2 linked regions of the Paracoccus pantotrophus genome follow. The protein of the gene in region 1 interacts with the protein of each later gene in a pairwise test. Links are inferred from orthologs where the notes say so. Each region holds a gene or a part of one and is shown in the gene's direction. Other genes may lie near its edges.

Region 1 (7,583 bases):
GGCTGACGCGCTGGGACCAGCCCTCGGCCCGGCTGCAGCTGCGCGGCGTGCAGGGCGGCTGGTTCGCCATTCCCGACACCACGATGAAGGCGCAGTTCGACCAGCGCTATCGCGCCGCCTATGGCGAGACGCCGCATGAGCTGGGTTCGCTGGCCTATGACGGGGTATCCGCCATCGCCGCGCTGGTGCGGGCGGGCAAATCCAACGCGCTGACCACCTCGGGCCTGACGCAGAACTCGGGCTTTGCCGGGGTCTCGGGCGCCTTCCGCCTGCGGCGCGACGGCACCAACGAGCGCGCGCTGGCCGTGGCCACCGTGCGGGGCGGCCAGGTGGTGGTGCTGGATCCCGCGCCGCGCAGCTTCGGCGGCTTCGGGTTCTGATCTTGAGCGCCAAGGACACCGACAGCCTGCCGCAAAGCGCCCCGGCCCTGCCTGGGGCGCATTCCATGTTCAGCCCCGAAAGCTTCCTGCCGGCGCTGACCGAGGCGCTGAGCGACATCGCCGAGCCGCGCGAGATCCGCGCGCGCACCGTGGCCATCCTGGCCCAGGCCCGCAGCGCCGCCATGAGCGATATCGCGGCGGGCTTCATGTCCCATCCCCGCGCCGCGCGCGAGACGGTGCGCGCCATCGCCAGCCTGACCGATGCCACGGTGGCGGCCGTCCATCACGTCGCCACCACCATCCTGCATCCCCTGCTCAACCCGACCGATGCCGAGCGGCTGGCCGTGCTGGCCATCGGCGGCTATGGCCGGGCCGAAATGGCGCCGCAATCCGACGTCGACCTGCTGTTCCTGACGCCGTGGAAGGTCAGCGGCTGGGCCGAGAGCGTCGTCGAATCCATGCTCTACATGTTGTGGGATCTGAAGCTGAAGATCGGCCAGTCCACGCGCTCGATCGACGATTGCCTGCGGCTGGGCGCGGGCGACATCACCATCCGCACCAGCCTGCTGGAACACCGGCTGATCTGCGGCCATGCCGCCGCCGCCGAAACCCTGCGCGACCGGCTCTGGGCCGAGCTGTTCGACAAGACCGTTCCCCAGTTCATCGAGGCCAAGCTGGCCGAGCGTGCCGAGCGCCACCGCCGCCAGGGCGGCCAGCGCTACGTGCTGGAACCGAACGTCAAGGAGGGTAAGGGCGGCTTGCGCGACCTGCAGACCCTCTACTGGATCGCGAAATACATCCACCGGGTCGACCGCGCCGTCGAGCTGGTCGACCTGGGCTTCTTCACCCGCGAGGAGCATCTGACCTTCTGGCAGGCCGAGGATTTTCTCTGGGCCGTGCGCTGCCACCTGCACCTGATCGCCGGACGGCCGCAGGACCAGCTGACCTTCGACATGCAGGTCGAGGTCGCCCGCCGCATGGGCTATCGCGACCTGGGCGGCCGGCGCGCGGTCGAGATCTTCATGCAGGACTATTTCCTGCACGCCACCCGCGTGGGCGAACTGACGCGGGTCTTCCTGGTCGCGCTGGAGGCCCGCCACCTCTATCGCGCGCCGATCATGAACATCCTGTTCCAGCGCCGCCGCCGCGTCCGCGCCGGCTTCCGCATGGACCGCGGGCGGCTGACCTATGGCGACGAGCGGCAGTTCCTGTCCGACCCGCTGAACATCCTGCGGCTTTTCGAAGAGGCGCTTCGGACCGGCATCCTGATCCACCCCGACGCCATGCGCGCCGTCACGGCCAACCTGGACAGCATAGACGACCGCATGCGCTCGGACCCCGAGGCGGTCAGGATCTTCCTCGACCTGCTCTTGAAGCACGGCAACCCGGAACGCTCGCTGCGGCGGATGAACGAATTGGGCGTGCTGGCGGCCTTCATCCCGGAATTTGCCCCGGTCGTGGCGATGATGCAGTTCAACGTCTATCACCATTACACGGTGGACGAGCACCTGATCCAATGCGTCGCGGCGCTGGCTGCCATCGAGCGCGGCGAGGATGCCGAGGATCTGCCCGTGGTCAGCAAGATCATGAAGGGCAAGGTGAACCGGCGGGTGATCTACCTGGCGGTGCTGCTGCATGACATCGGCAAGGGCCGGGCCGAGGATCACTCGATCCTGGGCGCCCGGCTGGCGCGGCGCATCTGCACCCGCTTCGGCCTGCCGGCGGACGAGATCGAGACCATCGAATGGCTGATCCGCAACCACCTGCTGATGTCGGACGTGGCGCAAAAGCGCGACATCGCCGATCCGCGCACGCTGCGCGACTTCGCCAAGGCGGTCAAGACCACCAAGCGGCTGGACATGCTCTTGGTGCTGACCGTCTGCGACATCCGCGGCGTCGGCCCCGGCACCTGGAACAACTGGAAGGCGATGCTGCTGCGCAAGCTGCACGAGGAGACCAAGCGCGCGCTGGAAAACGGCCTCGAGGAGCTGAACCGCGACAAGCGCATCGGCGAGGCCAAGCGGTCGCTGCGCCACCTGCTGACCGCCAAGGGCTGGGAGCCCAAGGCGATCAAGGCCGAGCTGGGCCGGCATTACGACAACTATTGGCCGGGCCTGCCGACCGAGACGCAATATGTCTTTGCCGAGATGCTGAAGGATCTGGGCGAGGACGAGATCCGCACCGACCTGCATCCCGACACCGACCGCGACGCGACGCGGGCGGCCTTCGTGCTGGCCGACCATCCCGGCATTTTTTCGCGCATGGCCGGGGCGCTGGCGCTGGTGGGCGCCAATATCGTCGATGCGCGCACCTATACCACCAAGGACGGTTTCGCGACCGCGGTGTTCTGGCTGCAGGACGCGGACGGCCATCCCTATGCCGCCGACCGCCTGCCGCGGCTGCGCACCATGATCCAGCGCACCCTGGGCGGCGAGATCGTCGCGCGCGAGGCCCTGGCCGGCCGCGACAAGCCCAAGAAGCGCGAGGCCGCCTTCCGCTTCCCGACCCATGTCACCTTCGACAACGAGGCCTCCGACGTCTATACGGTGATCGAGGTCGATACCCGCGACCGGCCCGGCCTGCTCTACGACCTGACCCGGACCCTGGCCGACAACCACATCCAGATCGCCAGCGCCGTGATCGCCACCTTCGGCGCGCAGGTGGTGGACACTTTCTATGTCAAGGACATGTTCGGGCTGAAGCTGCACCAGCCGGGCCGCCGCGAGTCGCTGGAAAAGAAGCTGCGCCAGGCGATCAAGGAAGGGACCGAACGCGCCGAACGGGCCGAGCGCCCGCCGGGCGGGACGTTCTGAGGGACAGAAGATGCAACCGATCAGGCTAATCCGGGGCTTTCTCTCGGTGGGGGCGTGGACTCTGGGCAGCCGCGTGGTGGGCTTCGTGCGCGACGTGATGATTGCCGCCTATCTGGGCACCGGCCCGGTGGCGCAGGCCTATATCGTCGCCTTCACCCTGCCCAACATGTTCCGCCGCTTCTTCGCCGAGGGCGCCTTCAACACCGCCTTCGTGCCGATGTTCGCCAAGCGGCTGGAAAGCGGCGAGAACCCGCGCGGCTTTGCCGAGGAGGCCTTCTCGGGCCTGTTCTCGGTGGTGCTGGCCGTGTCGCTGGTCGCGCATCTGGCGATGCCCTGGCTGGTGCTGATGCAGGCGGCGGGCTTTCAGGGCGACGAGCGTTTCGAGCTGGCGGTGATCTATGGCCGCATCTGCTTTCCCTATATCCTGTTCATCTCGCTGACGGCGCTCTTGTCGGGGCTGCTGAACGCGGGCGGGCGCTTCATGGCCGCGGCCGCCGCGCCGGTGCTGATGAACCTCATCCTGATCGCGGCCATGCTGCTGGCTGACTGGCAGGGCTGGGACATGGGGCTGGCGATGGCCTGGTCCACCCCGGTCTCGGGCATCGCCCAGCTTGCCGCGGTCTGGTGGGCGGCAAAGCGCATGGGCTTTGCGCTGCGGCTGCGCCGGCCGCGGCTGTCACCGGACATGCGCAGGCTGCTGGCGGTGGCGGCACCCGCGGTGCTGGCCGGGGGCGTGGTGCAGGTCAACCTGCTGGTCGGCCGCCAGGTCGGCTCGTTCTTCGACCGCGGCATCGCCTGGCTGACCAATGCCGACCGGCTGTATCAGTTGCCGCTGGGCGTCGTCGGCATCGCCATCGGCATCGTGCTCTTGCCCGACATCTCGCGCCGGCTGAAGAACGGCGATACCGGCGGCGGCCGCCATGCCTATAACCGCGCCGCCGAATTTGCGCTGTTCCTGACCGTCCCGGCCGCGGTGGCGCTGGTGATCGCGGCCTATCCGCTGATCTCGGTGCTGTTCCGGCGCGGCGCCTTCCTGACCGCCGATGTCGGTCCGACCGCGCTGGCGCTGGCGATCTATGGCCTGGGCCTGCCGGCCTTTGTTCTGCAAAAGGTGCTGCAGCCGCTGTATTTCGCCCGCGAGGACACGCGCACCCCGTTCCGCTTCGCTGTCTGGTCCATGGTGGTCAACGCGGTGGTGGCGCTGGGGCTTGCGCCCTTCATCGGCTTTTCCGCCGCCGCCTGGGGCACCACCGTCGCCGGCTGGACCATGGCGGCGCAGCTCTGGCGCGGCACGAAAGCCTTTGGCGAGGCGGCCGAGCTCGACGACCGCTTCCGCCACCGCCTGCCCCGCATCTGCGCGGCATCCGCGGTCATGGGCGCGGTGATCTGGGGCCTGATGCTGGCCCTGGGCGATACGCTGGAGCAGCCCGGCACCCGCTATCTGGCGCTGGCCGCGCTGGTCCTGGGCGGCATGGCGGCCTATGGCGTGGCGGCGCTGGTGCTGGGCGCGTTCCGGCCCTCGGACCTCCGCGCGGGCCTGCGGCGTCAGCGCTGACGGATCTGGCGCATCACGCGCCCGATCCCGCCCGGCACCAGCACGAAGGACAAAAGGAAACCGCAGCAGAAGCCGGCGATCTCGGCGATCCAGGTCAGGCTGCCGGCCTGGAACAGGATGCCGAAGACCAGCTGGAAGGCCAGCAGCATGCCGATCAGGGTGAAGGCGCGCAGCCGGTTCGCGTTCTCCTGCCCCAGCCGGGTCCAGAGCAGGAAGGTGAAGGCGCCGACGAAGCCGTAGACCGCCGGGTAGCCGCCGATCAGCGCCTGGAAGCGGAACTGCGGCAGAAGCCCCGCCGCCAGCGTATAGACCAGCGCGCCCCCGACGGCCGAGCCGAAGAACAGCGCCGCGACCGCCCAAGGCCGGAACTGGTTCGCGATCAGGTTTCCCAGCGCCAGCGTGAAGACGATGACGAACAGCGCATGGGTCAGCGACAGATGCACGAAGGAATAGGTCAGGATGCGCCAGCTCTGGTCCAGCAGGAGCACCTTCATCTGCCACAGCCGCAGCACGAATTCGGGGATATAGGCGGTGCGCTCGACCGCGATCTGGCGCATGGCAAGGCCGGCGCCCTGCCCGCTGCCGCCGATGAACCCCATCTGCGCAAGGCCGAACACCGCCTCGCAGGCGATCATCGGCAGGGCGATCATCCACACCACGGCGGGCACGGGGTTCAGGGGCGATTCATCGTAACCGGGTCGCATCATGGCTCCTTTCCAGCGGGCTGTTGCGCAACCCGTCACCCTGCGGGCGGTTGCGCCCGGACGGGGCAAGAGGTAAGCCAGCCACCGGGATTTTCCAAGCAGGTAGTGCCATGACCACGAGCTTCGCCAAGCGCATCTTCTCCGGCATCCAGCCCTCGGGCGGGCTGACGCTGGGCAACTATCTGGGCGCGCTGAAACGCTTTGCGGACTATCAGGGCAAGGGAGCCGAGACGATCTATTGCGTCGTGGACCTGCATGCGATCACCGTCTGGCAGGAGCCCGAGAAGCTCAGGCACAACACCCGCGAGGTCGCGGCGGCCTTCATGGCCTCGGGCGTCGATCCTGAGGTCTCGATCCTGTTCAACCAGAGCCAGGTTTCGCAGCATGCCGAACTGGCCTGGCTTTTCAACACCGTGGCGCGGGTAGGCTGGATGTACCGGATGACCCAGTTCAAGGACAAGGCCGGCAAGAACAGCGAAAACTCCAGCCTGGGCCTGCTGGCATACCCGTCGCTGATGGCCGCCGACATCCTGGCCTATCACGCCACCGCCGTCCCGGTGGGCGAGGATCAGAAGCAGCACCTGGAGCTGACCCGCGACATCGCCGCCAAGTTCAACCACGATTACGGCGTGGACTTCTTCCCGATCACCGAGCCGATGATCGAGGGCGCGGCGACGCGGGTCATGTCCCTGCGCGACGGGTCCAAGAAGATGTCGAAATCCGATCCCTCGGATGCCAGCCGCATCAACCTGACCGACGATGCCGATGCCATCGCGCAAAAGATCCGCAAGGCGCGCACCGATGCCGACCCGCTGCCGGGATCGATGGACGGCCTGAAGGACCGGCCCGAGGCCAAGAACCTGGTCAATATCTATGCCGCGCTGACCGGCGAGAGCGGCGACCAGGTGCTGGCCCGGTTCGAGGGCCAGGGCTTCGGCGCCTTCAAGCCGGCCCTGGCCGAGGTCGCGGTCGAGGCCCTGGCGCCGATCACCCGGCGGATGACCGAGTTCATGGCCGACCCGGCCGAGATCGACCGCATCCTGGGCCATGGCGCCGGCCAGGCGCAGGCCATCGCCGAGCCGATCGTCGAGCGCACCAAGGACATCATGGGCATGATCCGCTCGCGCTGAGCGCGGGCTGTCCACGAATGTTGCAATGACTTCCCGGCAGGATGGGCTATGATTCCCCATCCTGCCGCAAAACGGGAAAAACCATGCCTGATCAATTGTCGAGGATGCTCGGCGAGCGCCCATGGTTGCTGGCCGATGGGGCCACCGGAACCAATCTCTACAACATGGGGCTGGCTTCGGGCCAGGCGCCGGACCTGTGGTGCGAGACCCATCCCGACCAGGTGCGCGTGCTGCACCGGCAGATGATCGCCGCGGGCGCCGACATCATCCTGACCAACAGTTTCGGTGCCAATGCCAGCCGGCTGCGGCTGGCCAAGGCGCAAGACCGCGTGGCCGCGCTGAACCGCGCCGCCGCCCGGCTGGCGCGCGAAGCGGCGGCCGAGGTCGGCCGCGCCGTGGTTGTCGCCGGCTCGGTCGGCCCGATCGGCGAGATCATGGCGCCGATGGGCCGGCTGACCGAGGCCGATGCCACCGCCATGTTCACCCAGCAGGCGCAGGCGCTGAAGGAGGGCGGCGCCGACGTGCTGTGGATTGAGACGATCAGCGCCGCCGAGGAAATGCGCGCCGCCGCCAAGGCCGCACAGGCGGTCGGCATGCCCTGGTGCGGCATGATGAGCTTCGAGCCGGGCGGGCGCAGCATGATGGGGGTGACGCCGCCGCAGCTTGCCTCGCTGATCGACCGGCTGCCGCATCCGCCCCTGGCCTATGGCGCGAATTGCGGCACCGGCCCGGCCGAGCTGCTGCTGGCCGTGGCCGGGTTCGCCGCCTCGGGCAACGAGCGCCCGCTGATCGCCAAACCGAATGCCGGGGTGCCGCGCTATCAGGACGGCGGGCTGATCTATGACGCGACGCCCGAGGTCATGGCCGAGTTCGCCGTGCTGGCGCGCGACATGGGCGTGCGCATCATCGGCGGTTGCTGCGGCACCACGCCTGCGCATCTGGCCGCCATGCGCGACGCGCTGGTCGCCGCACCGCGCGGCCCCCGCCCCTCGCCCGAGCGG
Region 2 (5,090 bases), 800 kb from region 1 along the record:
TCCTGTGATTTGCCAGGAGGAGATGATGACGAGGAGCCTGAGACGAGGAGCCTGAGCGGAGACCTTCGCGGTCGGGTAATTGCAGCGATCGAAGATGGGGTTTCGACGCGGGAGGCGGCACGACGCTTCCGCATCGGCATCTCGACGGCCGGGGCCTGGTATCGCCGCTATCGCGAGACCGGCGAGATGGAAGCGCGCAAGCAGGGACAGCCGTCGCGCTCGAAGCTTGATACGCACGCGGCCTTCATTCCGGGCCTCATCGAGAAGACACCGGACATCACTCTTGCTGAGATCGGCGAGCGCCTTGCTGGCGAGCGCGGCGTGCGGGTGGCGCCCTCGACGGTCTGGCTGTTTCTTGACCGGCGCGGCATCACATTCAAAAAAAGACGGCCAAAAAAAGACGGCGCATACCTCAGAGCAGCAGCGTCCCGATGTCTTGCGCCGCCGCATAGCCTGGTTCGACGGCCAGCTCGATCTCGATCCCGAGAGGCTCATCTTCATCGATGAGACCGCGGCATCCACGAAGATGGCGCGGCTGCGAGGACGAGCGCCATGTGGCGAGCGATGCCGGGCGCCCATTCCACACGGACATTGGAAGACCACCACCTTTACCGCGGGCCTGCGGCTATCTGGCATGGCGGCACCGATGCTCTGCTCGATGGGCCAATGAACGGACCAGCCTTCCTCGCCTATGCCGAGCAGGTGCTCGCACCCGAGCTGCGCCCCGGCGACGTCGTGGTCATGGATGTCGTGGTCATGGATAATCTGCCCGCCCACAAGATCAGCGGCGTGCGCGACGCCATCGAAAAAGTTGGAGCACGGCTCCTGTTCCGCCCGCCATACTCGCCGGACTTCAACCCCATCGAGATGGCTTTCTCCAAGCTCAAGGCACTGCTCAGAAAGGTCGCTACCAGAACCGTTGACGATCTCTGGTCAGCCGTCGCCGACTGTCTATCCGCCTTCACCCCCGAGGAATGCCGGAACTACTTCGAGCCCGCCGGATATGACCCGGACTAAGTCGAATCCGCGCTAGCCCATGGTGTCCCGCAGCTTCATCGCGACATACCAGGTGATCGGCAAGGCGATGACCGCGCCCCCGGCGGCAGCCAGGAGAATGGCGCGCAGATCGTAAAATCCCATCGCCAGGACGATGATCACGCCGATCCCGGCAAGCGTGGTCAGGCTGATCGACAGCAGAATCATGAAAAGTCGGGTCATTTCCATCCTCGGACAATTGCCACATCGTAAGGGCACATTTCGAGGCGGCAGGCTTTGATAGGGATCAAAGCGGCCAGGCCCGGCCGGACAGGGGACCAAGGCAGACCCGCGGGCAACAGCGCGATTCCGCGGGGAAACCCGCCCGGCGTACCGGCCTTCCTGCGGCGATCCGCCTCACGCGGGAATGGTGCGGGTGGAGGGACTTGAACCCCCACGCCTTGCGGCGCCAGAACCTAAATCTGGTGCGTCTGCCAATTTCGCCACACCCGCAACGGCGCGTTCTCTAGCAAAGCCGCGCTTCACATGCGAGCGGTAATTTCATCCCCCCGGCCGGCGCAGCACCGCGGGCAGCGCCTCGGGCAGGTCGTCGGCGATCAGGCCGGGGCCGACATGGCGCGCGGCCCTGGCATGGACCAGCGTGCCCAGGCTGGCGGCGTCCAGCGCCGGCAGGCCGCGGGCCAGCAGGCCGGCGATGATCCCGGCCAGCACGTCGCCGGCACCGGCGGTGGCAAGCCAGGGAACATCGAAGGCGGAATGGATGCGCGCGCGCCCGTCGGGGGCGGCGATCACCGTGTCGGGGCCCTTCAGCAGCACCACCGCGCCACAGCGCGCCGCAGCGTCGCGGGCGGCGTCGAGGCGCGAATAGAGCGGCCCGCGCATTTTCGCCAACGCCTCGCGATAAGCGGCCAGTTCCGCCAGGCGCCGCGCCATCCGCGCCGGATCGGAGGCCTGGTCGCGGCCACCCGCGGCGGGCGGACGCGGATGCTCGAGGCGCTCGGCAAGGTCGGGAAAGACGCGCCCGAATTCGCCCGCATGCGGGGTCAGCACGCAGTTTTCGTGCAAAAGCGCCATCAGGCCGGGGTCGCGCGACAGGGCGGTCAGCGCATCGGCATCCAGCACCGTCGCCCGCCCCGCGCCCAGGATCGCGGGCAGCAGCGCCGCCGCGCGCTCGACCCCGCAGCCGGGACCGATGCAGAGCGCGTTGACCCGCGGGTCGGCCAGCATGTCCCGCAGCGCGGCCGGATCGTCGACGCCTCGGCGCATCAGCGCATCGGGCGGGCCGGCATGCTCCGGCAGGGCCTCGGCCGGCGGCGCCAGCGTCACCAGCCCGGCACCGATACGCAGCGCGGCGCGGGCCGAGAGGCGCGCCGCCCCGCCCCTGGCCGGCCCCCCAGCGACGATCAGCGCATGGCCGTGGCTGAACTTGTGGCCGCTGCCGGCCTCCTGCTTGCGCAGCCAGGATGCCTGCCGGCGGGCGGCCATCGGGTACCGGCGCGAATCGGGAACGGCGAAACCGGGCCAGAGGGCCTCGACGGCGGGAAAGCGGGTGATGCTTGACGGGGTCGCGCCCTCGTTCGGCTGGCGGATCCGCCACGCCGCCAGGCCGATATCGGCGATGACCAGCTCGCCGCAGCATTCCGGCCCGCGCTCCAGCAGGTGCCCCGGCTTGGGGCTGTCGAAGGCGACGGTCAGGCGGGCGCGCAGGTCGAAATCGCCGGGCTCGCGCGGCCGGCCGGGAAAGGCGCCGCTGTCCAGGCACAGCCCGCTGGGGCAGTCCACCGCCACCAGCCGCTCGCGGAAGAACGCCCAATCCCCACCCGAACCGCCCAGATAGTCCAGGATCGCGGCAATCTCGCCCTCGGGCGGGCGGGTGAGACCGGTGCCGAAGACCGCATCCACATAGACATCCGCATCGGGCCCGGCGCGCAGGGCGTCCTGGGTCAGGGGCAGGACGGGGCCCAGCGCCTGCCATTCGGCCTTCATCCGCGCCGCATCCGGCCCCGGCCGGTTTTCCATCCCCAGCACCCGCACCTGCCAGCCCGCCTGGTGCAAAAGCCGCGCCACCACATAGCCGTCGCCGCCGTTGTTGCCCGGTCCGCACAGCACCGCCACCAGGCCCGGCCTGGCCCAGCGCAGCCGGATCTGGCCGGCGACGGCGCGGCCGGCGCGCTCCATCAGTTCCGCGCCCGTCACCTGCCCGCTGGCCATGGCGGCGGATTCGATGGCGCGCATTTGGGCGGTCGTCAGGATTTCGGTGCCGTGAAGCATGCTGTCTGCCTAAATTATAATCTTGCTGCACGAAATATGCGCATATCGGCCGGGCAGATGCGATCCGCCGCGCGATCCGGGCCCTGCCCCATTTACCCGCATCATCAAACCCGCCAATCAGGTCGCAGGCAAGTCGCGAGAGAAGGATCAGGCGATGAAGAAAGTCGAAGCCATCATCAAGCCCTTCAAACTGGACGATGTGAAAGAGGCGCTTCAGGAAGTCGGCGTCCAGGGTCTCTCGGTCACCGAGGTCAAGGGCTTCGGCCGGCAGAAGGGCCATACCGAACTTTATCGCGGCGCGGAGTATGTCGTGGACTTCCTGCCCAAGGTGAAGATCGAGATGGTGCTGCCCGACGACCTGGTCGAGGCCGCCGTCGATGCCATCGTCTCGGCCGCGCGCACCGAGAAGATCGGCGACGGCAAGATCTTCATCATCCCGGTCGAACAGGCCATCCGCATCCGCACCGGCGAGACCGGCGACGACGCGGTCTGATCCCGCCCGACCCGCACAAAGAAACCGATGACCCTTGCCCCGCGGCGGCGCCGGGCAGACTGATGGAGGAAGGATCCCAATGACAGTCAAGGACGTTCTGGATCTGATGAAGACGGAAGAGGTCGAATATGTCGACGTCCGCTTCACCGATCCCAAGGGCAAGCTGCAGCACGTGACCCTGGTCGCCGACCTGGTGGACGAGGACTTCTTCGAGGAAGGCTTCATGTTCGACGGCTCCTCGATCGCCGGCTGGAAGTCGATCGACCAGTCCGACATGAAGCTGATGCCGGACGCCGCCTCGGCCTATATCGACCCGTTCTATGCCGAAAAGACGCTCTGCGTGCATTGCAACGTCGTCGAGCCCGACACGGGCGAGCCCTATGCCCGCGACCCGCGTGGCACCGCGCTGAAGGCCGAGGCCTATCTGAAATCCAGCGGAATCGGCGATACCGCCTATTTCGGCCCCGAGGCCGAGTTCTTCCTGTTCGACGACGTGCGCTATTCGGTGACGCCGCAGAAGGTCTCGTTCGAGCTTGATTCGGTCGATGCCGCCTGGAACACCGACACCGTCTACGAGGACGGCAACCTCGGCCATCGCGCGGCCCACAAGGGCGGCTATTTCCCGGTGAACCCGATCGACGCCGCCCAGGACATCCGCGGCGAGATGCTCTCGACCATGAAGCGCATGGGCATCAAGGTCGACAAGCACCACCACGAGGTCGCCACCGCCCAGCACGAGCTGGGGATGATCTTCGGCGGGCTGGTCGAGCAGGCCGACAACATCCAGAAATACAAATACGTCATCCACAACGTCGCCGCCGCCTATGGCAAGACCGCGACCTTCATGCCCAAGCCGATGAAGGGCGACAACGGCTCGGGGATGCATGTGAACATGTCGATCTGGAAGGACGGCAAGCCGCTGTTCGCCGGCGACAAATATGCCGACCTCAGCCAGGAGGCGCTGTATTTCATCGGCGGCATCCTCAAGCACGCCAAGGCGCTCAATGCGCTGACCAACCCGGCGACCAACAGCTACAAGCGGCTGATCCCCGGCTTCGAGGCCCCGGTGCTGCGCGCCTATTCGGCCCGCAACCGCTCGGGCTGCGTGCGCATTCCGTGGACCGAATCGCCCAAGGCCAAGCGCGTCGAGGCCCGTTTCCCCGATCCGGCCGCGAACCCCTACCTGGCCTTCGCGGCGCTCTTGATGGCCGGCCTTGACGGCATCAAGAACAAGATCGACCCCGGCCCGGCCTCGGACAAGGATCTCTACGACCTGCCGCCCGAGGAGCTGGCCGAGATCCCGACCGTCTGCGGCAGCCTGCGCGAGGCG

What was found.
Region 2: the proteins of ESD82_RS04220 (region 1) and ESD82_RS00400 interact in binary tests that used the Escherichia coli proteins (3 or more experiments, as listed by UniProt). The link is inferred for Paracoccus pantotrophus from one-to-one orthologs.

What each region holds. Positions count from the first base shown.
Region 1 is NZ_CP044423.1:870,894-878,476, reverse strand. What follows is about bases 1-3,393. They hold ESD82_RS04220 ([protein-PII] uridylyltransferase), read left to right. Parts: upstream 1-382; coding sequence 383-3,193; downstream 3,194-3,393. Other genes in these bases: murJ (murein biosynthesis integral membrane protein MurJ), read left to right, coding at 3,204-3,393; ESD82_RS04225 (penicillin-binding protein activator), read left to right, coding at 1-380. In the rest of the region: more of murJ, read left to right, coding at 3,394-4,748; ESD82_RS04210 (rhomboid family intramembrane serine protease), read right to left, coding at 4,739-5,455; trpS (tryptophan--tRNA ligase), read left to right, coding at 5,563-6,582; bmt (betaine--homocysteine S-methyltransferase), read left to right, coding at 6,666-7,583.
Region 2 is NZ_CP044423.1:79,694-84,783, reverse strand. Bases 2,096-5,090 are described here. They hold ESD82_RS00400 (P-II family nitrogen regulator), read left to right. Parts: upstream 2,096-3,421; coding sequence 3,422-3,760; downstream 3,761-5,090. Other genes in these bases: glnA (type I glutamate--ammonia ligase), read left to right, coding at 3,840-5,090; ESD82_RS00405 (NAD(P)H-hydrate epimerase), read right to left, coding at 2,096-3,267. In the rest of the region: ESD82_RS00415 (hypothetical protein), read right to left, coding at 1,030-1,218; more of ESD82_RS00405, read right to left, coding at 1,537-2,095. UniProt on the Escherichia coli protein: P-II indirectly controls the transcription of the glutamine synthetase gene (glnA). P-II prevents NR-II-catalyzed conversion of NR-I to NR-I-phosphate, the transcriptional activator of GlnA. When P-II is uridylylated to P-II-UMP, these events are reversed.